Linked DNA regions of Azospirillum brasilense. The protein of the gene in region 1 interacts with the protein of each later gene in a pairwise test. Links are inferred from orthologs where the notes say so. Each region holds a gene or a part of one and is shown on either strand. Other genes may lie near its edges. The genes, in order: dnaA and H1Q64_RS11700.

The links.
Region 2: the proteins of dnaA (region 1) and H1Q64_RS11700 interact in binary tests that used the Escherichia coli proteins (3 or more experiments, as listed by UniProt). The link is inferred for Azospirillum brasilense from one-to-one orthologs.

What each region holds. Positions count from the first base shown.
Region 1 is NZ_CP059449.1:1,066,340-1,080,412, forward strand. The notes cover bases 3,204-6,051. They hold dnaA (chromosomal replication initiator protein DnaA), read left to right. Parts: upstream 3,204-3,773; coding sequence 3,774-5,330; downstream 5,331-6,051. Other genes in these bases: H1Q64_RS05105 (extracellular solute-binding protein), read left to right, coding at 5,512-6,051. Outside these bases: H1Q64_RS05075 (tetratricopeptide repeat protein), read left to right, coding at 1-414; mutM (bifunctional DNA-formamidopyrimidine glycosylase/DNA-(apurinic or apyrimidinic site) lyase), read left to right, coding at 514-1,356; H1Q64_RS05085 (hypothetical protein), read left to right, coding at 1,371-1,850; H1Q64_RS05090 (enoyl-CoA hydratase), read left to right, coding at 1,930-2,706; rpsT (30S ribosomal protein S20), read left to right, coding at 2,880-3,140; more of H1Q64_RS05105, read left to right, coding at 6,052-6,696; H1Q64_RS05110 (ABC transporter ATP-binding protein), read left to right, coding at 6,790-7,851; H1Q64_RS05115 (CopD family protein), read right to left, coding at 7,858-9,474; H1Q64_RS05120 (YcnI family protein), read right to left, coding at 9,490-10,029; H1Q64_RS05125 (DUF2946 family protein), read right to left, coding at 10,068-10,466; H1Q64_RS05130 (ABC transporter permease), read left to right, coding at 10,664-11,548; H1Q64_RS05135 (ABC transporter permease), read left to right, coding at 11,559-12,368; H1Q64_RS05140 (hypothetical protein), read right to left, coding at 12,378-12,620; H1Q64_RS05145 (acyl-CoA thioesterase), read left to right, coding at 12,784-13,200; H1Q64_RS05150 (multicopper oxidase family protein), read left to right, coding at 13,208-14,073. UniProt on the Escherichia coli protein: Plays an essential in the initiation and regulation of chromosomal replication. Binds in an ATP-dependent fashion to the origin of replication (oriC) to initiate formation of the DNA replication initiation complex once per cell cycle.
Region 2 is NZ_CP059449.1:2,456,902-2,471,030, reverse strand. Bases 9,472-12,375 are described here. They hold H1Q64_RS11700 (replicative DNA helicase), read right to left. Parts: upstream 11,738-12,375; coding sequence 10,205-11,737; downstream 9,472-10,204. Other genes in these bases: H1Q64_RS11695 (SAM-dependent methyltransferase), read right to left, coding at 11,920-12,375; alr (alanine racemase), read right to left, coding at 9,472-10,227. In the rest of the region: H1Q64_RS11760 (DUF4383 domain-containing protein), read left to right, coding at 1-369; H1Q64_RS11755 (RluA family pseudouridine synthase), read right to left, coding at 389-1,078; purF (amidophosphoribosyltransferase), read right to left, coding at 1,923-3,371; H1Q64_RS11740 (CvpA family protein), read right to left, coding at 3,472-4,158; DNA repair protein RadA, read right to left, coding at 4,215-5,615; map (type I methionyl aminopeptidase), read left to right, coding at 5,775-6,602; H1Q64_RS11725 (NUDIX hydrolase), read left to right, coding at 6,599-7,189; H1Q64_RS11720 (hypothetical protein), read right to left, coding at 7,193-7,411; H1Q64_RS11715 (ABC transporter ATP-binding protein), read right to left, coding at 7,515-8,306; H1Q64_RS11710 (MlaE family ABC transporter permease), read right to left, coding at 8,315-9,091; more of alr, read right to left, coding at 9,091-9,471; more of H1Q64_RS11695, read right to left, coding at 12,376-13,173; rplI (50S ribosomal protein L9), read right to left, coding at 13,424-13,990; H1Q64_RS11685 (DUF2232 domain-containing protein), read right to left, coding at 13,990-14,129. UniProt on the Escherichia coli protein: The main replicative DNA helicase, it participates in initiation and elongation during chromosome replication. Travels ahead of the DNA replisome, separating dsDNA into templates for DNA synthesis.

The DNA.
Region 1 (14,073 bases):
CGCTCGCCCCGGCTGGCCGGGCTGCGGCCGGTGCTGGACGTGCCGGGCGTGCGCTTCTTCGGGCTTCAGAAAGGGCCGGGGCGGGAGGATCTGGAAGGGGTGGCGATGCCACCCTCCTTCACCGATCTGGGGCCGGACATCGCCGATTTCGCCGACACCGCGGCGATCATGAGCAACCTCGACCTCGTGATCTCCTCCTGCACCGGCCCGGCCCATCTGGCCGGGGCGCTGGGGGTGCCGGTGTGGATCGTGCTTCCGCACGCGCCGGATTGGCGTTGGTTGATGGGGCGGGAGGACAGCCCCTGGTATCCCACTGCCCGCCTGTTCCGCCAGACGCGCGTCGGCGACTGGTCCGGCCCGGCGGAGGCGGTAGCGCGCGCCTTGCGGGGGCTGGTGGACGGCTCGGAGGGCTGAGGGCGCCATCCATTCGCCGCCACGGGTGCCCGCTCCCCGACGAGCCTCAATCGGTGCCCCTTGCGTCAACCGGCGCTTCCCACCATCCTCCTTGCCATCATGCCCGAACTTCCCGAAGTCGAAACCGTCTGCCGTGGCCTCGCCCCACATCTGGAGGGGCGGACTCTCGTCCAGGTGCTCCAGCGCCGCGCCAACCTGCGCGTTCCCTTTCCAGACGGCTTCTGCGAGCGGCTGACCGGGCGCCGCGTCGAGTCGGTGCGCCGCCGTGCCAAGTACATCCTGGTCCATCTCGACGACGGGACGGTGCTGATCGCCCATCTCGGCATGTCGGGCCGCATGATCATCGCGCCGGAGCGGCCCGCCGCCTGGGGCGCCCACGACCATGTCGTGCTGGAGACCGACGCCGGGACGGTGGTGACCTTCAACGACGCCCGCCGCTTCGGCCTGATGGACCTCGCCACGGCGGAGACGCTCGCTGAGCATCCGCTGCTGCGCGCGTTGGGGCCGGAGCCGCTGGGCAACGCCTTCTCCGGGCCGGTGCTGGCCGCGCGGCTGGCCGGACGGATGACCAGCATCAAGGCTGCCCTGCTGGACCAGAGCGTGGTCGCCGGGCTCGGCAACATCTACGTGTCGGAGGCGCTGTTCCTCGCCCGCCTCAGCCCCACGCGCATCGCCGCCACGGTGACCGGCGCCAAGGCGGAGCGGCTGGCGACGGCGATCCGCTCGGTGCTGGAGCGGGCTATCGCCGCGGGTGGGTCGTCCTTGCGCGACTACCGGCAGGCGTCGGGGGAACTCGGCTATTTCCAGCACCAGTTCTCGGTCTACGACCGCGAGGGCGCGCCCTGTCCGGGCTGCAGCTGCGACGTGGCGAAGACGGGGGGTGTCCGCCGGATCGTCCAGGCGGGCCGTTCGACTTTCTATTGTCCGCAACGCCAGCGTTGATATAGGTGGAAGGTATGACGGCTCCATCGGCCACCGCGAGGGCGACGCTCGCCGCCCTCCTCCTCCTCGCCGGCCCCGCCCTTGCGGGTCTGGCCGGGGTTCCATTGCCCGCAACCTCGTCCGCCTGGGCCGCCGACCCCAGCCGCTACGTCGAAGGCATGGGGGACGTGCCGGTCATGCCGGGCCTCGCCCCCGCCGAGGAGGCGCCGCTGGTCTTCGACAAGCCCGCCGGACGCATCGCGCAGTCCGTCATGGCGGGCGCCATGGACCGGAACGCGGTCCTGTCCTTCTACAACCAGACCATGCCGCAGCTCGGCTGGAGCCGCGCCCCGCAACGGGCGGGCGGAAGTGCCAGTTTCCTGCGGGAGGGCGAGGAGCTGCGCCTGGAATTCGTCGAGCCGGCCCCCACCACCAACGTGAGGGCCACCGCCGCGAGGGCCACCGTCCAGAAGGCGGCGGCCACGGTGGTCCGCTTCTCGCTGATTCCGCGCTGATCCTCCAAACGAGACCAAGAGCAAACCAGAAGCACCCCCGCCCGGAGCGAGGGGGCAAACCACGGGAGCCTGCTGCATCATGCCGTACGAAACCATTCTCGTCGAAACCCGCGGACCGGTCGGGCTCGTCACGCTGAACCGGCCCAAGGCGCTGAACGCGCTGTCCGACCTGCTGGTGACCGAGCTGGGCCAAGCGCTGGACGCGCTGGAGGCCGACGACTCCGTCGGCGCCATCGTGGTCACGGGTTCGGAGAAGGCCTTCGCCGCCGGCGCCGACATCAAGGAGATGCAGAACTTCTCCTACATGGACGTCTACAAGGCCAACTTCATCACCGCCAAGTGGGAGCGGCTGGCCAAGTGCCGCAAGCCGACCATCGCCGCGGTCGCCGGCTACGCGCTGGGCGGCGGCTGCGAGCTGGCGATGATGGCCGACTTCATCCTGGCCGCCGACACCGCCAAGTTCGGCCAGCCGGAAATCACCATCGGCACCATCCCCGGCGCCGGCGGCACTCAGCGCCTGACCCGCTTCGTCGGCAAGTCCAAGGCCATGGAGATGTGCCTGACCGGCCGCCTGATGGACGCCGCCGAGGCCGAGCGCGCCGGCCTCGTCAGCCGCATCGTGCCGGCGGTGGATCTGGTGGACGAGGCGGTGCGGGTCGCCGAGAAGATCGCCAAGCTCTCGCGCCCGGTCGTCATGATGGCCAAGGACGCCGTCAACGCCGCCTATGAGACCACCATGTCGGAAGGCATCCGGGTCGAGCGCCGAATCTTCCACGCCACCTTCGCCGTCGAAGACCAGAAGGAAGGCATGGCCGCCTTTGCCGAGAAGCGTCAGCCGGATTGGAAGCATCGCTGACATCCCCCGACTCCTCCCCCGTATCTAGCGGGGGAGGACCAGAAATCCGTCAAGATCTCGTAATCTTTCCTTTGCCGAAAAACAGTGTTGGACGGTGCCTTGACTCTCATTCGGCTGGAGCGTATAAGGCCCCCTCGCACTGGGACAGGCGTGTCGTCCGGAGTAGGGTTTTCATGGCCAATCATAAGTCTGCTGAAAAGCGCATTCGTCAAACCGCGCGTCGTACGGAGATCAACCGTAACCGCGTCAGCCGTATCCGCACCTTCGTGAAGAAGGTCGAGACGGCGATCTCGTCCGGCAACAAGGCTGAAGCCGCTGAGGCTTTCAAGGCCGCGCAGCCGGAAATGATGCGTGGAGCCTCCAAGGGCGTTCTGCACAAGAACACCGTGTCGCGCAAGCTGTCGCGCCTGTCGGCCCGCATCAAGGCTCTCTGAGTTTACTCGGCGTTATAAAGCCGCGCACCAGGTCTGGGCGCGGCTTTTTGCGTTTTTGATAAGTACAGTCTCCGTTCTTTCCGAGTCCTCCGGCAGAACTCCGGTGGGACAGGGGATCGCGGCTGTTGGATGGCGAGTCGCCTCCGGCGGTCCTGGTCTTTGGCAAAGGCAGGGGCGGGTTTCGGAAACGCTGCGTGATTTTTGCCGCAGTCCGGACCGTTCGCTTTCTGTCCTATTGCCACGGCGAGGGCGGCTGATTAGACTTTCCTTCCGTTGGGAATGACGCACCGATGTCGTCTTTGACGCCACGCGCCATTCGCTGAGGGACGGAGACGTTCAAAGCCGCGGGCAAGGTCGCGGGACGCTCAAGAAGCTCGACTCGACCCGTTGCTCCTGGAGCGATGCTTTTCTTAAAACTCGACGTGGCAAAGGCGGAGTCCAACTTCGCCAAAGGGATAGTATTGCCGTCCAGTTGGGAGGCATCCACCGTTGGAGTCTTCAGGAGAGGAACGTTTTGAAGGCGCGGGACCTAAGTTAAGGGACCTAAGCTAAGAGGTCTGAGTTCAGTCGGGCGGAACGGTGCCCCCTGCGGCGCGGGGCCGTCCGGGGGGAAAGGAGCGGGGTAGGGGAAGCATGTCGGTCGGCGCGTCGTTGGATCAGCAGTGGGCCCGCATCCGGGGCCGCCTCAAGGACGAGGTGGGCGAGATCGCCTACCGCAGCTGGCTGCAGCCGCTTTCCTTCGCCGGAATCCGCGGCGGGGAGGTGCGCATCGTCGTGCCCACCCGCTTCATGCGCGACTGGGTGCTGACCCACTACGCCGACCGCATCCGCAACCTGTGGGCCGGCGAGAATCCGGACGTCCTGTCCATCGACGTCGTGGTCGCCTCCGCCAACGCCCCGTCCATGCTGATGCCGGACGAGGACGCGGGTGAGCCGTCGCGCGACTCCGCTCCGGCGGACGGCGCCGGCAGCGGCCCGGTTCCCCCGGCGCCCGCCCCGCGGGCCGCGGCGCTCGGCCAATCCGCTTCCTATGGAGCCGCTTCCTATGGGGCCGCCTCCTACGGCGCCAATTCCTACATCGGCTCCTCCTATTCGGCGGGGCCGCCCTCCTTCGCGTCGGACGAGTCGCCCACGGCGGTCGCCTCGGTGCTGGAGGACCGGACCGACATCTCCGCGCCGCTGGACCCCCGCTTCACCTTCGAGAATTTCGTGGTGGGCAAGCCGAACGAGCTGGCCCACGCCGCCGCCCGGCGCGTCGCCGACGCCACCTCGGTCACCTTCAACCCGCTGTTCCTCTACGGCGGGGTCGGGCTCGGCAAGACGCACCTGATGCACGCCATCGCTTGGCAGATCCGGCGGAACGATCCGAACCGCAAGGTGATCTACCTGTCGGCGGAAAAGTTCATGTACCAGTTCATCCGGGCGTTGCGCTTCAAGGACACCATGGCCTTCAAGCAGCAGTTCCGCTCGGTGGACGTGCTGATGATCGACGACGTGCAGTTCATCAGCGGCAAGGACAGCACCCAGGAAGAGTTCTTCCACACCTTCAACGCGCTGGTGGACCAGAACCGTCAGGTCATCATCTCCGCCGACAAGAGCCCGTCCGACCTGGAAGGCATGGAGGAGCGGCTGCGCTCCCGCCTCGGCTGGGGCCTCGTCGCGGATATCCACCCGACCACCTACGAGTTGCGGCTGGGCATCCTGCAAGCAAAGGCGGATGCGCTGAACGCGGCCATCCCGCTGAAGGTGCTGGAGTTCCTCGCCCACAAGATCACGTCCAACGTGCGCGAGCTGGAAGGGGCGCTGAACCGCATCGTCGCGCACGCCGAGCTGGTCGGCCGCGCCATCTCGCTGGAATCGACGCAGGAGGTGCTGCACGACCTGCTGCGCGCCAACGACCGCCGCGTTACCATCGACGAGATCCAGAAGCGGGTGGCGGAGCATTTCAACATCCGCGTCGCCGACATGCATTCGGCCCGCCGCGCCCGCGCCGTGGCCCGCCCGCGGCAGGTCGCCATGTATCTCGCCAAGCAGCTCACCGCCCGTTCCCTGCCGGAGATCGGGCGCAAATTCGGCGGGCGCGACCACACCACCGTGATGCACGCGGTGAAGAAGGTCGAGGAGCTGCGCACCACCGACCCCGCCTTCGCCGAGGACGTCGAGCTTCTCCGCCGCATGCTGGAGAGCTGAGCGGGCCGTTACAGGTCGATGAAGTTTGCGCCCACTCCCGCTTGAGCCATGGACGGCGCCCGGATATCGCGGCACAGTTGCCGCTGCGGCGGAGTTCGGCAGGTCCGGCCCCGCGGCCGGCCCCGCGATGGGCACAGCCAGCATGAATTCGGGCCAATAAGAAAAGGGGAGAGCAGGTGCCATGAACAAGGTTCCGGAAACCACCAGCCAGGAACAGCGCTCCAGCGCCGAGACGCAGCGCGCCGCCAAGGGCTTCACCCGCCGCCTGCTGCTCCAGGGGACCGCCGCCGCCGCGGGCGTCGCCGCTGTCGGCCCCTTCATCCTGCGCGAGGGCCGCGCCGCGTCGGGCAGCGTCAAGATCTTCTCCTGGGCCGGCTACATCAACCCGGACATGCTGGCCGACTTCGAGAAGAAGACCGGCATCAAGGCCAGCCTGACCGAATACGGCACCAACGACGAGCTGCTGAACCAGCTCAAGGCCACGGGCGGCGCCGGCTTCGACATCATCCACCCCACGGTCGACCGCGTGCCGAACTATGTGGAGTTCGAGCTGGTCCAGCCGCTGGACGAGTCGAAGGTCAAGTGGGACGGCTGCCTGAAGTCGGCGGTCGAAGGCTCCGCCGCCATGGGCGGCGTGGTCGGCGGCAAGCGCTTCTTCGCCCCCGCCGACTGGGGGACGGAGGCCATCGCCTATGACCAGGCCAAGGCGCCGCTGACCTACGGCACCGCCAGCTACGGCGACCTGTGGAAGCCGGAGCACGCCGGCAAGGTGACGGTGCGCGGCCATTCCGGCCTGATCGGCATCGGCCTGTGGCTGGAAGGCCAGGGCAAGCTGCCCCACCCGATCCGCGAGCAGTTCAAGGACGAGGCGAAGGCGCGGGCCAACTTCGACGCGATCCTTCAGGTCGCCGCCGCCAACAAGAAGGCCATCGGCCAGTTCTGGTCGAACGAGAACGAGGCCCAGGGCGCCTTCCGCACCAACGGCTGCGTGATCGGCCAGACCTGGGATTCGTCCGCGGTCGCCCTGCGCAAGGAGGGGCTGCCGATCCGCTTCCTGGCGCCGAAGGAGGGGGCGCTGGCCTGGATGGAGGGCTTCGCGATCCCGGCCAAGGCGGCGAACCTGGAGCAGGCCTACGCCTGGATCAACTGGTTCTACACGCCGGAGGCGGGCGCCCTCTACACCAACCATTCCGGCATCTCCAGCACGGCGGTCGGGGCGGAGGCTCATCTGTCCGACCTGAACAAGCAATTCTTCGCCGACGCCTATCCGGGCGACGCGCTGCAGAAGCTGTGGTGGTGGCCGATCCAGGAGGCTTGGTACGTCTCCATCCGCAACGAGTACCAGGACCGCTTCCTGGCGGCGTGAGTGCGACCCTCTCCCGTCCCGATTGTCCCCTCTCCCCTCCGGGGAGAGGGTTAGGGTGAGGGGGTTGGCGGCAAGCGATCAAATCAGGTGCCTATGAGTCAGGACGTCCAGCTCGAGTCCGTCACCATGCGGTTCGGTTCCGTCACCGCCGTCCGCGACGTGTCGCTGACGGTCGGGGCGGGGGAATTCTTCAGCTTCCTCGGCCCGTCGGGCTGCGGGAAGACCACCATCCTGCGCATGGTCTCCGGCTTCATGGAGCCGACGGAGGGCACCATCCGCATCGGCGGCCGAGACATGCGCGGCATCGGCCCGAACAAGCGACCGACCGCGTTGATCTTTCAGAACCTCGCCTTATTCCCGCTGATGACGGTGGCGGAGAACATCGGCTTCGGGCTGGAGGTGCGCGGCGTGCCCTCGGCGGAGCGCCAGGGGCGGGTGCGCAAGCTGCTCGACCTCGTGGCCCTGCCCGACGCCGCGGAAAAGAAGGTGACGGAGCTGTCGGGCGGCCAGCGCCAGCGCATCGCCATCGCCCGTGCTCTGGCCGTGGAACCCGCCGTCCTGCTGCTGGACGAGCCGCTGTCAGCGCTGGACCTGAAGCTGCGCCAGCACATGCGCGCCGAGCTGCGCGACCTGCAGAAGCGGACCGGCGTGACCTTCATCTACATCACCCACGACCAGGGCGAGGCGCTGACCATGTCCGACCGGATCGGCGTGATGTCCAGGGGCGTTCTGGAGCAGGTGGGCGACGGCCGGGCCATCTACGACCATCCGGAAACCGCTTTCGTCGCCTCCTTCGTGGGGGAGAACAACCGCTTTTCCGGGACTGTCGCCGAGTCGGCCGACGGATTGGCCGCTCTGGACACCCCCCGCGGCCGTCTGGTCGGGCGCAACCCGCGCCGGCTGTCGCCTGGCGACCGCGCCACCCTGTTCGTCCGGCCGGAGCGCATGGCGGCGGGGGCGGGGGCGGAGAACGCGCTGGAGGCGCGGGTCACCCACCGGGATTTCGAGGGCGCCTTCATCAACGCCTTCCTGGAGGGCGGCATCACCGTCCAGGTCCAGCATCTGGGCGACGAGCCGCCGCTGACCCCCGGCGAGCCCGCCCGGATCGCCTTCCGGGCGGAGGACGCCGTGGTGCTGCCCGACGCGCCGGCGTAACGCCGGTCAGCGCCCGATTGGCACCGCCGCGCGGAAGGGCACCTTCTCGAAGTCGCTGACCAGCGCGTCCAGCCGCACTGCCCAGGACCCGGCCACCGGCAGAGCCACCCCGTCCGCCGCATAGACGCCGGGCGCCACCTTGGGCAGGGGGCGGGTGATGCCCTCGATCCCGGCGGCGGGCAGGGCCAGCTCCGCCGACACCTCCAGCGCGTCGAGGGGCGCGCCGTCCGGTCCCGTCAGGCGCATCTCGACGCGGTTCACTCCCGGCGTCGCCGGGGTCACCGTGACGATGGCCGTGCGCCCGCGGGCCACGACCGCGGTGCTGAAGCCCGCCGGCTTCTCGGCGAAGACCGGCAGGGCCTGGGTGCGCGGCGGCGGTGTGGTGCCCAGCCCGGCGGTGAACAGCACGACCAGCGCCGCCACCACCATTTCGGTGTGGACGCTGGCGCGCAGCCGGGCCGCGGCCTGTCCGCCCATGACCTCCAGCCGCGGTGTCAGCCGCCAGCGGTTGACGGCGGCCAGCGCCAGCAGGGCCAGCGCGCAGACGATCTTGCCGGTCCAGATCTGGCCGTAGGCGGTGGTCAGGATGGTGCGCGGGTCGCCGAGTTGCAACGCGCTCAGCCCCGCCCCGGCCAGAAGCAGGACGGCCACTGCCGGAACCGCGATGGCGGAGAAGCGCCGGACCAGCCGCAGCGACTCCGCCGGCGGTTCCGTCCGCAGCAGCACGGCCAGCGGCCAGAAGCTGCCGATCCAGAAGGCCACCGCCAGACCGTGCAGGGTGACCAGCGGCACGCTGAGCCAGCGCGGCTCCGCGGTCGCGGCGTGGCCGGTGGCGGCCAGCGCCAGCGCCGCCCCGACCGCCCCGGCGACCAGCAGCACGCCGCCCGCCGTCCCACGTTCCTCCAGCCCCAGCCCCAGCGCGGCGGCGATCAGGCTGAGCAGGGCCAGGAGGACGCTCGGTCCCGCCGTGCTGGTCAGGCCGGCGATCCAAGGCGGGGCGCTGGCCAGGGCGGACAGTGGCGCCCCTTCCAGCACCGCCCCGGCCAGACCGGCGTTCAGCACAGCCACCAGGGCGGCGACGCCGACGCCCAGGCACAGGCCGGGGCGCAGGCGGCGGTTCAGCGGACTCCACCGCCCCGCCACCAGCACCAGGAACAGCCCGCCGCCCACCGCGGCGAGCAGGCTTCCGTAATGGAGCGCCCGGACCGCGGCGGCGGCCAGCAGCGTGGCCGGCGGTGTCGCGCCCCCCAGCTCCACAGGTCGTTCCGGTTCCGCACCGATCCCGAACAGGAGCGATCCGGCGACCGGATGGCCGTCCGCCGAGCTGACGCGGTAGCTGAGGATGTGGGTCCCCACCGCCAGCCCGCCGGGCAGCGCGACGCGCAGCGCCCCGTCCCCGGCGGCAGGGGCGGGCAGGGGAAGCGTCACCCCGCCGGGGCCGATCAGCGTCACCGAGACCGGCCGCACCGGCTCGTTGAAGCGCAGCACGGCCTCGGCGGGCGGGCCATCGAGCCGCGCCCCGTCCTCCGGGGCGCTCTCGACCAGCACGGCATGCGCCAGGGCCGGCGCGGACAGGGACAGCAGCATCAGGGCGGCGACCCACCCCACGACCAGCCGGCGCATGCGTTTTTCCTTCCCTTACGGCTTGGCGGTCAGGGTGACGCCGGGGGCCGGCTCCTTGACGTCGTGGTCGGTCTTGCCCGGCTCCGGGATCTCGATCCAGCGGTGCACGCCCGTCTCGCACTCCTGCACCACGGGGAAATAGACCACGGTGCCGGGGGCGGCGTCGGGCAGGCGGGCGCGGAAGACGAACTCGTCGTAATGGGCGTCCGGCAGCGAGCCGCCGGTCCAGGCGATCTCGGTGACGCCCTTGCTCAGCGACTCGCCGTAATAGTCGTAGGCCTTGGCGTATTGGCCCTCCTTGGTCGTCAGGGTCCAGCCGGGCTTGGGCATCGGCTTCACCGCGATGACCCCCTCCGGGATCTGCACGCGCAGGGCAATGGTGGGGGACGCGCCGCAGCCATGGCCGACGCGCAGCACGCCCTTGTAGGTGCTGGCGGCGGGAGCCTGCTTGCTTTCCAGCGTGGTGTGGGCGAGGGCGGCGGAACCAGGAAGAAGACCGGGCAGGCAAGTGAGGACGGCGGCGGCCAGCAGGGCGCCGCGGGTGTTGCGGATCATAGGAACTCTCCGGTGTGGGTCTGTCTGAGGGTGTCGGTTCAGACACCCACCGGAGGCGCTCTGGCGGAGAAGGCGCGCGAGACGCGGCCGGCCCCGGCCTCGTCGTCCGCGGGCAGCGGAGCGGCGGCTAGCACGATCCCGGTCGGCGGCAGCGGGGCCGGTGCCAGGACCGGACCCAACAGGGATCCGCCGCCCAGCGACAGGCAGATCGGGCAATAGGTGACGTGGCCCGGCGTACCGTCCGGGACGGGGCCATGGTCGGAGTGCTGCACGGCGGAGGCGTCGGGCGCGGCGCCGGAGTGGCAGATCGAGCCGGCCATGGCGAGCTGCGCCGATTCCGCCAGCACTCTGGCCAGCGGCGCCGGGATGTGGGTGGCCATGACCAGGGCGTGGAAGACCAGCACCAGCGCGGCGACCCACGCTGTTGCCTCCCTCATCACGCCGGATGTCCGCCATGCACGCATGACGCCACTATGGGCACAGTCCGGGGACCGGAAAAAGGCAATAAAAATGTGGTTATTTGAAGTCTCTGGTCTTTTGCCGGGGCATAGCCTCGCTTGCGCTCCGGCCCGGGGTCGTGAGAGGCTTTCGATCCTAGAATCTTGGCTCAATCTCGGCGGGTGGGGGAGAGGTCATGGGCGGCGTGCTGCGCCGGTACGGTCCGGTTCTGACCGCGGCGATCCTGCTGGCGGTGGCCGCGTGGCTGCTGTTGCTGGTCGTGCTGCCGCAATTGCTGATGGTGGATTTCTCCTTCCGCCCGTCGCTGCCGCCCAGCAAGGCCGGCGGGCCGGAGGACGTCTACACGCTGCGCAACTACGCGACGCTGTGGACCAACCAGATCCATCTGTCGATCTTCCTCAAGACGATCTGGGCGAGCAGCCTCGTCACCGCCGTCACGCTGGCCGTCTGCTACCCCGTCGCTTTCTACATGGCGCAGGTGGCGCCGCGGCGGCGCCTGCCGCTGCTCGTGTTGATGCTCGTCGTGCCCTTCTGGATCAACGAGTTGCTGCGCACCTTCGCCTGGTACATCATCCTGGCCTTCAACGGGCCGCTGAACGCGCTTCTGGTCGGGCTCGGCCTCTTTTCGGAGCCGCAGCGACTGCTCGGCGGCGACGCCGGGGTCATCATCGGGATGGTCTACGTCTACATCCTCTTCATGGTGTTCCCGATCATGAACGCCATGGAGTCGCTGGACCGCAACCAGATCGAGGCGGCGCGCGATCTGGGGGCCGGCTGGCTGCGCATCCACCGCCAGATCGTCATCCCCCACGCCAAGCCGGGCATCGCGGTCGGCTGCATCATGACCTTCATGCTGGCGGCGGGCAGCTACGCCGTGCCGGCCCTGCTGGGCGGACCGCAGAGCCGCTGGTTCACCGAGGTCATCTACAACTGGTTCTTCGAGGGCGGGAACTGGAACCAGGGGGCGGCCTACGCCTTCATCCTGCTGATCCTGTGCGTCGCCTTCATCCTGCTGATGATGCGGCTGTTCCGCGTCGGCCTCACGGATATTGCGAAATGATGGGGGCGAAATGACCGCTGCCACCTTCCGCCGCTGGCTGACCGGGGCCTATCTGGTCCTGTTCTTCGGCTATCTGTTCCTGCCGCTGGGGATCATGGCGGCGGCGACCTTCAACAGCAGCCGCTTCCCGACCGTCACCCCCTGGATGGGCTTCACGCTGCAATGGTTCGGCGCCCTGTGGGCCGACCAGCGCATGTGGCAGGCGCTGGGTACAAGCCTTCTCGTCGGGGCGGGGGTGATCGCGGTGGCGGTGCCGCTGGGGCTGGCGGCGGCGCTCCTGCTCGACCGGCTGCACAGCCGGGCGCGGACCTTCCTCTACGCCGTGATGGTGTCGCCGCTGCTGACGCCGGGGGTGATCGTCGGCATCTCCACGCTGGTCTTCTGGCGCGAGTGGTTCGGGGTGACCGGCGGCCTGTTCCTGACCATCCTGGCGCAGTCCAGCTTCATCGCGGCCTACGCGATGCTGCTGTTCCTGGCGCGGCTGCAACGGTTCGACCAGACGCTGGAGGAGGCGGCGCTGGATCTGGGCGCCACCCACGGGCAGGTGTTCCGGCGGATCACGCTGCCCTATCTGACGCCGGCCATCCTGTCGGCGTCCTTCCTGGCCTTTCTGCAGAGCTTCGAAAACTACAACACGACGCTGTTCGTCCGCGGGCTGGACACCACACTGACGGTCTACATCGCCTCGAAGGTGCGCACGGGCCTGACACCCGCGGTCAACGCGCTGTCGCTGATCCTGATCGCGCTGACCATCCTGGGCGCCGTCGTCTACGAAATCCTGCGCCGGCGCGAAGCGCGCCGGCAGCCGGACCCCGCGTGACGGCAGGAATCAATCTTCGCTTTCGTCGGCGTCGGCTTCGATCTGGGCGGCCAGATCGCGCAGCATGTCGATGACGTCCTCGTGGCTGGTCTCGTCCACGGCGGTGTTCACGGCGGCCTCGATCATGGCGACGGCGATGTAGGGGCCGAGGACCCCGCCTTCCTTGATCGCCGCCTCGAGATGCTTCTCGGCGACCGACAGGGCCTTCTCGAAGAGGGCCTCGGCCGTCTGGTTGGTGCTGTCCTTGCTCATCTTGCGGTCCGTTGCGGGTGTTATGGTGCGACTCCTATAACACCGGCCCGCCCGGCTTGGCGCGGCAAATCGGGACGCTGCGGGGAATGACCGTCATACCCGGGCTTGCCCCGGCCCGCGCCACCGGCCACATTCGGCCCCAACCACCATCCGACAGGCGACCATGACCGATCCGACCCGCCCCGACCTCTACCGTTTCTGGATCGCGGAGCATGTGCGCTTCGCCGACCTCGACGCGCTCGGCCACGTCAACAACAACGCCATCGGCGTGTATTTCGAACAGATTCGCGTGCTGCTGGTCCATGATTGCGGTGGTTTCCGCGACGAGTCCCCCTGGACCGTGGTGCTGGCGCGCAGCGTCATCGACTACAAGGCGGAACTGCGGTTCCCGGCGGACATCCGCGTCGGCGCGCGCGTGGCGAAGGTCGGCAACACCTCCGTCGTCCTGGGGGTGGCCATCTTCGAGGGCGACCGCTGCGTCGCCGTGCAGGAGGCCGTCTGCGTCATCGTCGACAAGGACAGCCACCGCCCGACCCCGGTGTCGGCCGACCTGCGCGACGCCCTGGCCCGCTACGCGTGAGGATACCGTGCCGCCGCGTTTCCCGCTGACCCGCCGCGATCTGCTGACCGGCTCCGCCCTGCTGGCCGGGTCCGCTCTGCTGCCGCGCGCGGCCCGTGCGGCGGTGGGGGAGGCGGTCAGCCTGTCCGCCGGCCCGGCCCGCGTCAATCTGGCGGGGACGGGCTTTCCCGACACGGCGGTCTGGGCCTATGACGGGCGGATTCCGGGGCCGGAGCTGCGCTTCCGCCAGGGCGACACGGCGCGCATCGCCTTCGCCAACGCGCTGCCGGAACCGACGACCATCCACTGGCACGGCCTGCGCGTCCCCAACGCCATGGACGGGGTGCCCGGCCTGTCGCAAGCCGTGGTGCCGGCGGGCGGGCGGTTCTACTATGAATTCCCGCTGAAGGACGCCGGCACCTTCTGGTACCACCCCCACGTCAACAGCGGGGTGCAGGTGGCCCACGGCCTGACCGGCGCCTTCATCGTGGAGGAGCGGGAGCCGATCCACGTCGACCGCGACCTGCTCTGGCTGCTCGGCGACTGGCGGCTGACGAAGGAGGCGGAACTGGCCGGCGGTTTCGGCCACCCCATGGACGCCACCCACGCCGGGCGCATCGGCAACACGGTCACCATCAACGGCGCCGTCCGGGACAGCGTGCCGGTCCGCGCCGGGGAGCGCGTCCGCCTGCGCCTGATCAACGCGGCGAACGCCCGCGTCTTCGCGCTCGACTTCCAGGGGCACGCGCCGCGGGTGATCGCGCTCGACGGCCAGCCTGTGACGCCGCACGCCCCGCCGGACGGCAAGGTGGTGCTGGGACCCGGCCAGCGCGCCGACCTCGTGATCGACATGGAAGGCAGGCCGGGCGAGAAGTTCGACGTGGTCGACGGCTT
Region 2 (14,129 bases), 1.4 Mb from region 1 along the record:
ACCTTCCTGTCCCCACCCCCGGAAGGCATGACCCTCGCCGTCGAATCCTTCCACGGCTATCTGCTCGGGCTGTTCCCGGTGAACCTGCTGCACAACATCGTGCATCTCCTGTTCGGCCTGTGGGGTTTCTTCGCCTACTTCTCCAGCCGTCTGGCTTCGCGCAGCTATCTGCGCAGCGTGGCTGTGGCCTATGCCGTCCTGACCGTCCTCGGCTTCATTCCGGGTCTGAACACGCTGTTCGGGCTGGTGCCGCTGCACGGCAACGACATCTGGCTGCACGCCGTCCTCGCCATCGTGGCCGGCTATGTCGGCTTCATGGTGCACGAGACGGAGGCCGGCACGGAGAAGCGCGCCGAGTGGCGGGCGTAACGGCCCGGCGGCCCGGCTGTCAGGCCGGGTCGTCTCCTTCAAAGCCGCAGGCGGCGAGCGCCGCGCCCATGTGAGGCGGAACCGGCGCCACCGCGCCGACCGCTTCGCGCGAGGGGTACAGGGGGAGCGAAATGGCCCGCGATTGCAAATGCAGCGGATGCCCCTCCGGACCGCCATACTGCGGATCGCCCAGCAGCGGGCAGCCCAGCGCCGTGGCGCAATGCACGCGAATTTGGTGCGTGCGCCCGGTGTGCGGCTTCAACTCCAGCCATGTGGTGCCGTCGCCGCGTCCGAGGACCCGGTAATCGGTAATGGCGCTCTGCCCGTCGTCGGCCACGACGATGCGCCAGCCGCCGCTCTTGTTGGTCACCTTCTTCAACGGCAGTTCGATCCGCCCCTGCTCCTCCGGCGGGGTGCCGGCAACGACCGCCCAATAGGTCTTGTCGACCTTGCCGTCCTGAAACAGCTTGCCCAGCTTGCGCAGGGCCTTCGGGTGCCGCCCCAGGATCAGGCAGCCGGAGGTGTCGCGGTCCAGCCGGTGGGCGAGCCCCGGCGGCTTCGGAAAGCCGAAGCGCAGGGCGTCGAAGTGGCGTTCCAGGTTCGGACCGCCGCCTGGCCCGGCGTGGACGGGCAGGCCGGCGGGCTTGTCGATGATGAGCATAAGCCCATCGCGGTAGAGCACGCGGGCCTGGATTTGTTCGGGTGTCATGCCGGGGTCAGCCTCAGGCGCGTGAAAGGAGAAATGCGCAAGTCACCCCTGTGCCGACACCACCTCGCCGTGGCGGGTGCAGGATGCCTCCGCCAGCGCCACGAAGGCCTCGGTCACGTCGTCCGGCTGGGCCAGCTTGGTCTGGTCCTCGCCGGGGAAGGCCTGCATGCGCAGCTTGGTCGCCACGATGCCGGGATCGATCAGATTGACGCGCAGGTTCGACGAGGCGATTTCCATCGCGTAGGTCTTCACCATCATCTCCAGCGCCGCCTTGCTGGCCCCGTACGGGCTCCAGTAGGGGTAGGGCGCGTTCGCGGCGCCCGAGGTCACGAAGATGGCGCGCCCTGCGTCGGACGCGCGCAGCAGGCGGTCGAAGGAGCGGATCAGGCGGAAGTTGGCCATGACGTTCACGTCCATCACGCGCTGCCACAGCTTCGGATCGTAATGGGCGACCGGCCCCAGCGCTTCCAGGACGCCGGCGTTGCTGACCAGGATGTCGAGCTTCCCGAACCGCTCGAAGATCGAGTAGCCGAGCTGGTCGATCTTGTCGAATTGCCGCAGGTCCAGCGGGACCAGCGTGGCGTTGCGGCCGGTGGCCTGGAAGATCGCGTCGTCGGTCTCCTCCAGACCGCCGACGGTGCGGGCGGCGAGGATGACGTGGGCGCCTTCAACGGCGAAGCGCTTGGCGACGGCGGCGCCGATGCCCGCGCGAGGCGCCGGTGATGAGGGCGGTGCGGCCGGAAAGACGGGACATGGCGGCGACTCGACGATGTTCGGTAGCGGGATTGGCAAACGGGCCGGTCCGCTGGGTTGCGGCCGGCCCGTCGCGGCGATGGTCAGGCGGTCAGGCGCGGATGCGGACGTTCGCCTCGACCGGCGGATGGTCCAGCGCGTCGGTCAGCGCGATTGGATAGTCGCCGGTGAAACAGGCGTCGCAGAAGGTCAGATTCTGCGGGTCGCGGCGCTCCGCACCCATGGCGCGGTAGAGACCGTCCAGGGAGATGAAGGCGAGGCTGTCGGCTTGGATGAAGTCGCGCATCTCCTCCACCGACATGCGATGGGCGAGCAGCTTGCTCTGTTCCGGCGTATCGATGCCGTAGAAGCAGGGGTGCGAGGTCGGCGGGCTGGAAATGCGCATGTGCACCTCTTTCGCCCCGGCGGCGCGCACCATCTCGACGATCTTCTTGGAGGTCGTGCCACGCACGATGCTGTCGTCCACCAGCACCACCCGCTTGCCCTCGATCATGGCGCGGTTGGCGTTGTGCTTCAGCTTCACGCCCAGATGACGGATCTGGTCGGTCGGCTCGATGAAGGTGCGGCCGACATAGTGGTTGCGGATGATGCCCAGCTCGAAGGGCACGCCGCTCTGCATGGCATAGCCGAGGGCCGCAGGCACGCCGCTGTCGGGCACCGGGACCACCACGTCGGCCTCGATCCCCGATTCGCGGGCCAGCTCGGCGCCGATCCGCTGGCGGGCGTTGTAGACGGAGGACCCCTCCATCACGCTGTCGGGGCGCGCGAAGTAGATGTATTCGAAGATGCAGAAGCGGCGGCCCTGCGGCTGGAAGGGGCGCAGGCTCTGCACGCCCTGCTCGTTCAGAACGACCATCTCGCCCGGCTCGACGTCGCGCACATAATCGGCGCCGACGATGTCCAGGGCACAGGTCTCGCTGGTCACAATGTAGGTATCGCCCAACTTGCCCAGGACCAGCGGGCGGACGCCCAGCGGGTCACGCACGCCGATCACCTCGTTCGGGGTCAGCGCCACCAGGGAGAAGGCGCCCTCGACCTGCCGCACCGCCTCGATCAGCCGGTCGACCGGCGAGCCGCCGCGGGCGATGGCCATCAGATGGACGATGGTCTCGGTGTCGGTGGTGGACTGGAACAGGCAGCCGCGGCGGACGAGCTGGCGGCGCAGCGTGTGCGCGTTGGTCAGGTTGCCGTTGTGGGCCAGCGCGAAGCCGCCGAACTCGAAGTCGGCGTAGAGCGGCTGGACGTTGCGGATCGTCGTATCGCCCGTGGTGGCGTAGCGGACGTGGCCGATGGCCTGCGGGCCCTTCAGCTTGCCGATGATCGCTTCCGACGAGAAATGATCGCCGACGAGGCCCAGCGTATGTTCCAGATGGAAGCGGTCGCCGTCGTGGCTGACGATGCCGCAGGCTTCCTGGCCGCGATGCTGCAGCGCATGCAGACCGAGCGCGGTGATGGCCCCCGCCTGCGGATGGCTGTGGATGCCGAACACGCCGCACTCCTCGCGCAGCTTGTCGTCGTCGAACGGATGCGTCGTCAGCATCGAAAGATCCTCGTCATACACAGCATCACCAAAGGGCATTGCCCCGGCGGCCTCTTTGCCAGCGGGGCGTTACTCACAGGCACTCTGCACCATGCGGCGTTCAGCGTGCGTTCTGGATCAGTCGCTCAAGGTCGCCGCGGTCCCGGTCCTTATAACCGGTATCGGATTGCGACGCACCACTGGTCTTTGGCGCTCCGGGAACCGGCGTGGACAGGCGGTCCAGCGCTTCCTTGGCCTCCACCGCCTGCCGCGCGCGTTCCCGCGCCATGTCCATCTGGCCCAGCCCGTCCTTGCGCAGCGACTCCGGCATCACCTCGTAGATCATGGCGGCGCCCGACAGCAGCATCGGCCGGGTCTTGGCGCTCTGCAGCCAAGCCGGATGCTCCGCCGGGTTCGGCACCAGCCAAGCGAAGAAGAGATAGGCGACGGAGGCGAGGATTGCACCCTTCAGCAGGCCGAAGACGAAGCCCAGCGAGCGGTCGAGCGCCGAAAGGCCGGAATTCTGCACCCCGCGCGACACGACGCGGCCCAGGATTGTCAAAACCACAAGGCTGACGACGAACAGCGCCACCGCCGACGCGGCGTAGGCGGCCATCTCGACGTGGATGTAGGTCTGCGCGATGGGCAGAACGTGGGGCAGGGCGTTCAGCGTGATCAGTGCCGCGCCCACCCAAGCCGCGACCGACAGCACCTCGGCCACCATGCCGCGGGTGAAGGCCAGCAGGGCCGACAGCAGAAGCACCACGATGACGGCCAGATCCGCCGGGTTGATCGGGAAGGTGTCCATAACGCCGCTACGCCTCGTGCGCTTTCGCTTCAGATGCTCGTGTCAAATCAGACGCTTCAATCCCGACCGCGCGGCGGACGGGGTCCCGATCCGGCCTGGAACAGCGGCAGCAGTTCGCTGAGCTGTTGCAGCTCGACCGATTTCAGGCCGGTGTCGCCGCGCCCCGGCTTCTTGCCGTTCCGTCTAGCCGGAAAGATCGCCGTTGAAAACCCCAGCTTCGCGGCTTCCTTCAGCCGGGCGTCGCTTTGGCCCACGGCGCGGACCTCGCCCGACAGGCCGACCTCGCCGAAGACCACGGCGTCGGCGGGCACCGGCTCCCCGGTCAGCGAGGAGACGAGCGCCGCGGCGACCGCGAGGTCCGCCGCCGGTTCGGTGATACGCAGGCCGCCGGCGACGTTCAGATAGACGTCGTTGGCGCCGATCTGCACGCCGCAGCGCGCCTCCAGCACCGCCAGCACCATGGCGAGCCGCGCCGAATCCCAGCCGACCACCGCGCGCCGCGGCGTGCCGAGCGGGGAGGGGGCGACCAGCGCCTGGACCTCCACCAGCACGGGGCGGGTGCCCTCCATGCCGGCGAAGACCGCGGCCCCCGAGACGTCGCCGCGCCGTTCCGCCAGGAACAGGGCGGAGGGGTTGGCGACCTCACCCAGCCCGGCGTCGGTCATCTCGAACACGCCGATCTCGTCCGTCGCGCCGAAGCGGTTCTTCACCGCGCGCAGGATGCGGAACTGGTGGCCGCGCTCGCCTTCGAAATAGAGCACCGTGTCCACCATGTGCTCCAGCACGCGGGGACCGGCGATGGTGCCTTCCTTGGTGACGTGGCCGACCAGCAGCAGGACGCAGCCGCGCCGCTTGGCCACGCGGATCAGCTCCTGCGCGCTCGCCCGGACCTGGGCGACGGTGCCGGGGGCGCTGTCCAGATTGTCCACATACATGGTCTGGATCGAGTCGATCACGACCACCTCCGGCCCGTCCGTGCCGTCGAGCGAGGCGACGATGTCGCGCACGCTGGTCGCCGAGGCGAGTTGAACCGGCGCCGCGGCGCAGCCCAGCCGGACGGCGCGCAGCCGCACTTGGTCCACCGCCTCTTCGCCGGAGACGTAGGCGCAACGGTGTTCCTGCGACAGCCGGGCCATGGCCTGGAGGAGAAGGGTCGACTTGCCGATGCCGGGATCGCCACCGATCAGGATTGCCGATCCGGGGACGAGGCCGCCGCCGCAGACGCGGTCGAACTCCTCGATGCGGGTCATGCGGCGCGGCGGCGCCTCGCTGGACCCGGCCAAGCCGACGAAGTCCAGCCGGCGTCCGCGCGCCATGCCCAATCCCTTGGGGGCGGCGTCCGGAGCGGCTTCCTCGACGAGGGTGTTCCATTCGCCGCAGGCGTCGCAGCGGCCCGCCCATTTCGGGAAGGACGCGCCGCAAGCCTGACAGACGTAGCGGGTGGTTGGCTTTGCCAAAGGTCTAGCGATTGGTTGGAGCGGCAGCGCCCCACATATAGCAAGCGGACGTTCTAAATCCTATGGCAGAGGTGATAAAAAGCTGGGGCTTTTCTCGGCTGTTCCGGTGGTAGGTTCTGTCCCGGAATTCTCGATGAACAACGGATGTGAGGTGACACGGTGGCGGACAAGGACGCGCGGAAGATCCCGCTGCATGGCCCGGAGGAGTTCGAGGCAATTCGCAAGGCCGGGCGGCTGGCCGCGGCGACGCTCGACCACATCACGCCCCAGGTGGTGCCGGGGGTCAGCACGGGCCATCTGAACCGGCTGATCGAAACCTTCATGAGGGACAACGGCGCGATTCCCGCGACCCTCGGCTATCACGGCTATCCGGCGGCGAGCTGCATCTCGCCAAACCATGTGGTGAATCACGGCATTCCATCCGACGACAAGAAACTGGTCGACGGCGACATCGTGAATGTCGACGTGACGGTGATCCTGGACGGCTGGTACGGCGACACCAGCCGCATGTTCTTCGTCGGCGACAAGATCGGGGTGAAGGCGCGCAAGCTGGTCGACATCACGTATCAGGCGATGATGGCGGGCATCGCGCAGGCCAAGCCGGGCAATCATCTGGGCGACATCGGCCACGCCATCCAGACCCTCGCCGAATCCCACCGCTACGGCGTGGTGCGCGACTTCGGCGGGCACGGCATCGGCCGGGTGTTCCACGACGCGCCTCACGTCGACCATTTCGGCAAGCGCGGCACCGGGGTTCTGCTGGTTCCGGGCATGGTCTTCACCATCGAGCCGATGCTCAACGCCGGAAAGGCGGACGTGAAGATCCTGTCGGACGGCTGGACCACCGTCACCCGCGACCGCTCCCTGTCCGCCCAATTCGAGCATCAGGTCGGCATCACCGAGGCGGGCTGCGAGATCTTCACCCTGTCCCCGGCGGGCTTCACCCAGCCGCCCTACAGGACCGTTGCCGGGGCCGTCGCGGCATGAGCGGGGACTTGAAGCCCTGGACGGTCCTGGAGCGCCGGGCCCTGCTCGACGCCGGGCCTTTCCTGAAGGTGCATGCCGAGACCGTCGAGACGCCGGCCGGACGGCGGGTGGAGAATTTCTATCAGGTCGAGCAGATGGACTTCGTCCAGATGTTCGTCGAGGACGAGGGCGGGCGCGTCCTGATGCTGCGCACCTACAAGCATGGCCCGCGCCGCGTCAGCCAAACCTTTCCCGCCGGCGCGCTGAATCCCGGTGAGGAGCCGCTGGGCGCGGCGAAGCGGGAGTTGCTCGAGGAAACCGGCTACGCCGCGGAGGATTGGACCGCGCTCGGCTCCTACGTGGTGCAGGGCAACCAGCGCGGCTGCGTCTGTCATATGTTCCACGCCCGCAACGCCTGGAAGGTGGCCGAGGCGGACTCCGGAGATCTGGAGGAGATGCGGTTGGAGTTGCTGACCCGCGCGGCACTGATCGCCGCGGCGGCAGAGGGCGATTACGCCCTTCTGCCGGTCATCGCCATGCTGGGCGCCGTTCTGCTGCCGGAACTGCGCAATAACCTTGCGCGGTCGGCGGCGCGTCCGGCGCCGTAGCGATCACTTCCCGTCGGTTGGGCCTGCGAAGAAATGGGCGAGCGCATCGGCCCCTTCGAGCGACAGCTGGTTGTCGTTCTTGAGGAGCTGCTCGTGGGCGTTCTTGATGGTCTGCACCGTCTCTTCGTTGGTCAGCAGACCTTTGGCCTGGAGCGTCTCCAGAATCTTGGCGCTCAGCATGAAGCTCGCGAAGGCCAGTCCGTTCGTGGTGATGTCCGCCATGCTCGTCTCTCCGATGGGATGCCGGCCTGTCGTGGCCCGCGTTCTTTCTGGCCGACCCTATCGGGCGGCAGGTTAATTTTGCACAAACCGGTGGCGAAGCGCGTCAGAGCGCCCGCACCTGCATCTTGATCGGCCCTTCGCCCCGGCCATGGACGAACTGGTCCACATAGGGGTTTCCGGAGTGGTCGATGTCGTTGGCGTGACCGGTCCAGATGATCCGGCCCTGGTGGATCATCGCCACACGGTCGGCGATCTTGCGGGCCGAGGCCATGTCGTGGGTGATGGTCACAGCGGTGGCGCCCAGATCCTTCACGCATTTCACGATCAGCTCGTTGATCACGTCGGCCATGATCGGGTCGAGGCCGGTCGTCGGCTCGTCGAAGAAGATGATCTCCGGCTCGTCGGCGATGGCGCGGGCGAGGCCGACGCGCTTCTGCATGCCGCCCGACAGTTCTGACGGAAACAGCTCGCCCACCTCCGGGCCGAGACCGACCGCGCCCATCTTGGCGATGGCGATGTCCTTGGCCTTGGCGCGCGGCATGTGCTCGCCCTGGATCAGGCCGAAGGCGACGTTCTCCCAGACCTTCAGGCTGTCGAACAGGGCGGCGCCCTGGAACAGCATGCCGAACTTGTGCAGCAGCTTCTCGCGCTCGCGCGGGCGCAGCCTGGTCGTCTCCTCGCCGTCGACGCGGATGGAGCCGCTGTCCGGGGACAGGAGGCCGAGGATGCATTTCAGCATCACCGACTTGCCGGTGCCGGACCCGCCGATGACGACCAGCGACTCGCCGCGCCCGACATCCAGGTCGATGCCGTTGAGCACGACCTTCGGACCGAACGCCTTGTGCACGTTCTTCAGCAAAATCTTCGGCGGATGAGCGGGGGGAACCTGGGACATGGAGTCGCTCACTTCGTCGAGAAGAAGATGCCGGTGATGAGGTAGTTCCACACCAGGATCAGGATGGAGGCCGACACCACCGCGTTGGTCGTCGCCGCCCCCACGCCCTGGGCGCCGCCGCGCGAATGGTAGCCGTGGTAGCAGCCCATCAGCGACACCATGAAACCGAACACCGCAGCCTTGACGAGTCCGGAGATGACGTCGACCGGCTCCAGGAATTCCCAGGTCCGTCCGATGTAGGAGGCAGGGTTGAAGTCCAGCCGGTAGACGCCGACCAGGAAGCCGCCGAACACGCCGATGATGTCAGCCACCAGCACCAGCAGTGGCAGCATGGCCAGTCCGGCGATCAGGCGCGGCGCCACCAGATACTTGAAGGGGTTGGTCGACAGGGTCGACAGCGCGTCGATCTGCTCGGTGACGCGCATGGTGCCGATCTCGGCGGCCATCGCGGCGCCGATGCGCCCGGCGACCATCAGGCCGCCCAGCACCGGCCCCAGTTCGCGCGTCACCGACAGGGCGACCACCGTGGCGATGGCGCCCTCCGCCTGGAAGCGGGAAAAACCGGAATAGCTCTGCAGCGCCAGCACCATGCCGGTGAACAGCGCGGTCAGCCCGACCACCGGCAGCGAATAGTAGCCGATGTCGATCATCTGGCGCAGGATCTGCCGCGGGTAGAACGGCGGACGCACGCAATGCGACAAGGCGGCGCCGGTGAACATGGCGAGCTTTCCGGTGGCTTCCAGAAAGATCAGGAAGGCCCGTCCGGTGGCGGCAAGGAAACCCATCAAGCGACCTCAGGCGGCGGCGGGTCGCGGTAGACCCTGTGGTAACGCGCGCCCAGCGAGGTCAGGATTTCGTAGCCGATGGTTCCGCCTTCGCTCGCCACGGTATCCACCGGGCGGTTCGGGCCGATCAGCTCCACCAGCCCGCCGGGCGTCACCGCCTCGTCGGGAAGGTGGCTGACATCCACCGTCACCAGATCCATCGAAACACGCCCAACCACCGGAGCGGCCACGCCGTTGACGAAGACATGGCCGCGCCCGCTGAGCGAGCGCAGATATCCGTCGGCATAACCCACTGCGATGGTTGCGATTTTTCCTCTCGCCGCAACGCGGTGCGTGGCACCGTAGCCAACGGTCATAGGGCTGTCAACGTTGCGCACCTGTAGCAGCCGGGCGTCGAGCCGGATCGTGCCCCGCATCGGGTTGGCCGCGGCGGGCGTCGGATTGACGCCGTAGAGCGCGCAGCCGGGCCGCACGAGGTCGAAATGGAAGGACGTTCCGTGGAAGATCCCCGAGGAATTGGCGAAACTCGCCTCGGCCGCCGGCAGCCGCCCGACCGCCGAACGGAAACGCCCGAGCTGCTGGCTGTTCATCACCGAATCTTCGTCGGCGCAGGCGAGGTGGGTCATCCACACCCGGACGTCCACCCCCTCCAGCCGGGAGAGGTCGCCGACCAGCGTGTCCAGCTCGTCTGGACCAAGCCCGAGTCGATTCATGCCGGTGTCGATGTGGACGACGGCGGGCAGGGCCGTTCCCCGCGCCCTGGCGTGGGCCTGCCACGCCGCGATGTCGCCCAGATGATTCAGAACCGGCAGGATGCGGTGGGCCGTGAAGTCGGGAGCGGTGCCGGCGGGAAGGCCGCCCAGCGACAGGACGCGGGCCTCTGCCGGCGCCACGGCGCGGACGGCCAGCGCCTCCTCGAACTGCGCGACCACGAAGGTCCGGCAGCCGGCGGCGGCGAGCGCCGGAACGACCCTTTCCACCCCCAGCCCATAGGCGTTCGCCTTGACCACGGCGGCGCACTCGGCGGGCGCCACCCGGTCGCGGAGCTGCGCCCAGTTGGCGACCACCGCACCGAGGTCGATGGTCAGAACGGCGCCGGCGCGTGCCAGCGGATCACTCAGTGGGGCCGAAGTCATGGGTCGTGTCGAGGTCGCCGAATCTGGTGAATTGGCCATCGAAGAACATGCGGACGCTGCCGATCGGGCCGTGGCGCTGCTTGGCGATGATCGCCTCCGCGGTGTTGTGCACCTCGGCGTAGCGCTTCTGCCAGTTGGCGTAGCGGTCGTTGTACTTGTCCTCCGTCTCCTCCGGCCGGCGGGCCGGCTCGGCGCGCTCAAGATAGTACTGTTCGCGGTAAACGAACATCACCACGTCGGCGTCCTGCTCGATGGAGCCCGATTCGCGCAGGTCGGCGAGCTGCGGCCGTTTGTCCTCACGCATTTCCACCGCGCGGCTGAGCTGGGACAGCGCCAGCACCGGCACCTCCAGCTCCTTGGCAATGGCCTTCAGGCCGCGGGTGATCTCCGAGATTTCCTGCACGCGGTTCTCGTTGCCCTTGGTCGAGCCGCCGCGCAGCAGCTGGAGATAGTCCACCACGACCATGCCCAGCCCGTGCGTGCGCTTCAGCCGGCGGCAGCGGGTGCGCACCGCGGCGATGGTCAGGGCTGGCGTGTCGTCCACGAAGAAGGGAACACGGCTGAGCTCCTGGCTGGCCGCCACGAACTTGGGGAAGTCGCTGTCCTTGATCTCGCCGCGGCGGATCTTGTCGCCCGACACCTCGGCCTCGCCGGCAAGGATACGGGTGGCGAGCTGCTCCGCCGACATTTCCAGCGAGAAGAAGCCGACCGGCGCGCCTTCGCCGCCGTTGGTGCGCATGTGCGCCTTGGCGGCGTTGAAGGCGATGTTGGTGGCCAGCGCCGTCTTGCCCATGGAGGGGCGCCCAGCGAGGATGATGAGGTCCGACGGGTGCAGGCCACCCAACTTGCGGTCCATGTCGCGCAGGCCGGTGGTCACGCCGGTGACGTGGCTGGACCGCCGGAAGGCCGTCTCCGCTGTGGCGATGGCCGCCTTCAGCGACTCGGAGAAGGCGACGAAGCCGCCGCGCACGTCGCCGGTCGAGGCGAGGTCGAAGAGCTGCTTCTCCGCCGTCTCGATCTGGTCCATGGCGTCAATGTCGAGGTCGTGCTGATACGCCTCGTTCACCATGTCCGTGCCGACCTCGATCAACTGCCGGCGCAGGAAGAGGTCGTGGATCGTCTTGCCGTAATCGCCCGCGTTGACCACCGTCACGACGTTGGCGGCGAGCTGCGCCAGATAGCCGGCGCCACCATCCGGTGCCAATTCGACGTCGTTGTCGAAATAGGCCTTCAGCGTCACCGGATTGGCAATCTGGCCGCGCTCCACCATCTTGGCGATGGCCGAAAAGATGCGCTGGTGCGCCGGGTCGTAGAAATGCTCGGCGCGCAGGAACTCGCCGACCTTCTCATACGCCTTGTTGTTCACCAGGATGGCGCCGAGCAGCGCCTGTTCCGCCTCCTCGTTGTGCGGCGGCGTGCGGTATTCCGCCGTCGGCTTCACGGCAGCGGCGCGGGACAGCCCGCCGTCGAGGGGGCGCGGCTCGAAAAGCTGGGTGGTCTTGTCATCCATGGCGGCACTTTAGCAAAGGGCGGGGCGCAAAGCTGTGCGATCGGGTTAAGGATACCCACATTCCTGTGAGTAACTTTTGCCCACAGCCGGTGAAAGCTGGGGGTAAGGCGAATTTCAAACGTTCTATCAAAAGCTTGGGCCAGAGCAAAACCTGTGGGCCGATGTGGCGCGGACACCTCTGGTCAAGCGTTGCTGGCACCGACGTTCCGGCCGGTGCGCAGGGGCCGGGGCACGGCGTCGGCCAAGGCCGTTTCGGCGCGCTGGATATATTCGCGGACGAGCGGAACGGCGCCCAGCGAGCGGGCGAGCTGCATCTGGAAAACCATGTGCCCCTGGTAGCGGAAGCTGATCTCGGCCCCCGCCAGATAGAACTCCCACATCCGGCAGAAGCGTTCGTCGTACATCGCGCGCGCGTCCTCCCGCCGGGCCGCGAACCGCTCCCGCCAGTGGCGCAGCGTCTCGGCGTAGTGAAGGCGCAGAATCTCGACGTCGGTGTTCCACAGCCCGGCCTTCTCCACCGCCGGGATCACCTCCGACAGGGCGGGCGAGTAGCCGCCGGGAAAGATGTATTTGCGGAACCACGGGTTGGTTGAGCCCGGCCCATCCGACCGGCCGATGGCATGAAGCAACGCCACCCCGTCCTCGGCCAGCAGGTCGCGCAGCCTGGCGAAGAAGGCCGGATAATGGGGCACCCCGACATGCTCGAACATGCCGACCGAGACGATGCGGTCGAAACGTCCTTCCATTTGCCGGTAGTCGCGCAGCTCGAAGCGGACCTGACCGGCCAGCCCGGCATGAGCCGCCCGCTCCCGCGCCACGGCGACCTGTTCGCGGGACAGGGTGATTCCGGTGACCTGGGCGCCGGTCATGCGGGCGAGGTAGAGCGCCATGCCGCCCCAGCCGCAGCCGATGTCCAGGACCCGCATGCCCGGCTGAAGCAGCAGCTTCGCCGCGATGTGCCGTTTCTTGGCCTCCTGCGCCTCGTCCAGCCCGGTATCGGGTGTGGGGAAGTAGGCGCAGGAATATTGCAGGTCGCGGTCGAGGAACAGGTCGAAGAAGGACCGCGACAGGTCATAATGATGGGCCACGTTGCGCCGCGACCGCCCTAGGGGATTGCTCTGCTGGATGAGCCGTAGCGCGGGGGACAGGGTTTCCCGCAGATTGCCCAGAACGCCCTGGACATTGTCCGTCCCGGCGCTCAGCAGCGCCAGGAAATCATAGACGGAGCCGCCTTCGATGGTCAGGCGGCCGTCCATGTAGGCTTCCCCGAATCGCAGCCGCGGGTTCACCACGAGGTCGCGGTGCAGCGCCTTGTCGTGCAAATGCAGCGTGAGGGACGGCGTGCCGACCCCCACCCGGTGCCTCCGCCCGTCGGCGCCGACGATATCCAGAGCGCCGGCGGTCAGGGCCGGGCTGAGCAGGCGGGCTAGCAGCATCGCGCATCTCCGCATCCGTCGCACACGACTCGGTCCGGTACCTTCGCCGTGAGCGAATCACCAGGAACGAGAGTCGGAGTTCGGAGCGGGAGGAGGCAACCCGCCGGACGGGGCAGGGGGCGGGGCGTCCGGCACATCCGGATGGGGGAGGGGTCGGATGATGCGGGGCGCCAAAAGCGGAAAAGCCGCCTCGCCCCTTTCGGGGGCGGGCGGCTTCCGGACGAGCGGACTGGTCTCGTTGAGCGGGCGGTCAGCCCTCCTCGGAAACCTCGGCCTCGGCGGCCTCGGGGGCCTCCTCGATTTCGTCCTCGTCGTCGCGCAGGTCGGCCGCGGTGACCATGCCGCCGCGGGAACGCTGGAGTTCAGCCTCTTCCTGCGAGCGGGCGACGTTCACCGTGACGGAGATGCTCACCTCGGGGTGCAGGACGACGCGCAGCTTGAACAGGCCCAGCGTCTTGATCGGGGTCTCGATCGACACCTGCTTGCGGTCGACCTTGTAGCCGGCGGCGTCAAGGGCGTCCGCAACGTCGCGCGGGGTCACCGAACCGTACAGCACGCCGGTTTCGCCGGCCTGACGGATCACGACGACCGACACGTCGTTCATCTTGGTGGCCACCTGCTCGGCGTCCTTGCGGCGCTCCAGGTTGACGGCCTCCAGGTGGGCCTTCTGCTTCTCGAAGAACGCCATGTTCGCCTTGGTGGCGCGCATGGCCTTCTTCTGCGGCAGCAGATAGTTGCGGGCGAAGCCGGGACGCACCTTCACGACCTGGCCCATCTGGCCGAGCTTCTCGACCCGCTCCAGCAGAATAACTTCCATCACTCGTCCTCCTGATCGGGGCCGGCGGGCCGGAGACGGCGACGCAGCCCAATCCATTGCTCAATCATGCCAAGACCGACCATCAGCACGATCGGCCAACCGAAAAGAAACAGGAACATGTAGAACCCGACGAGGATCG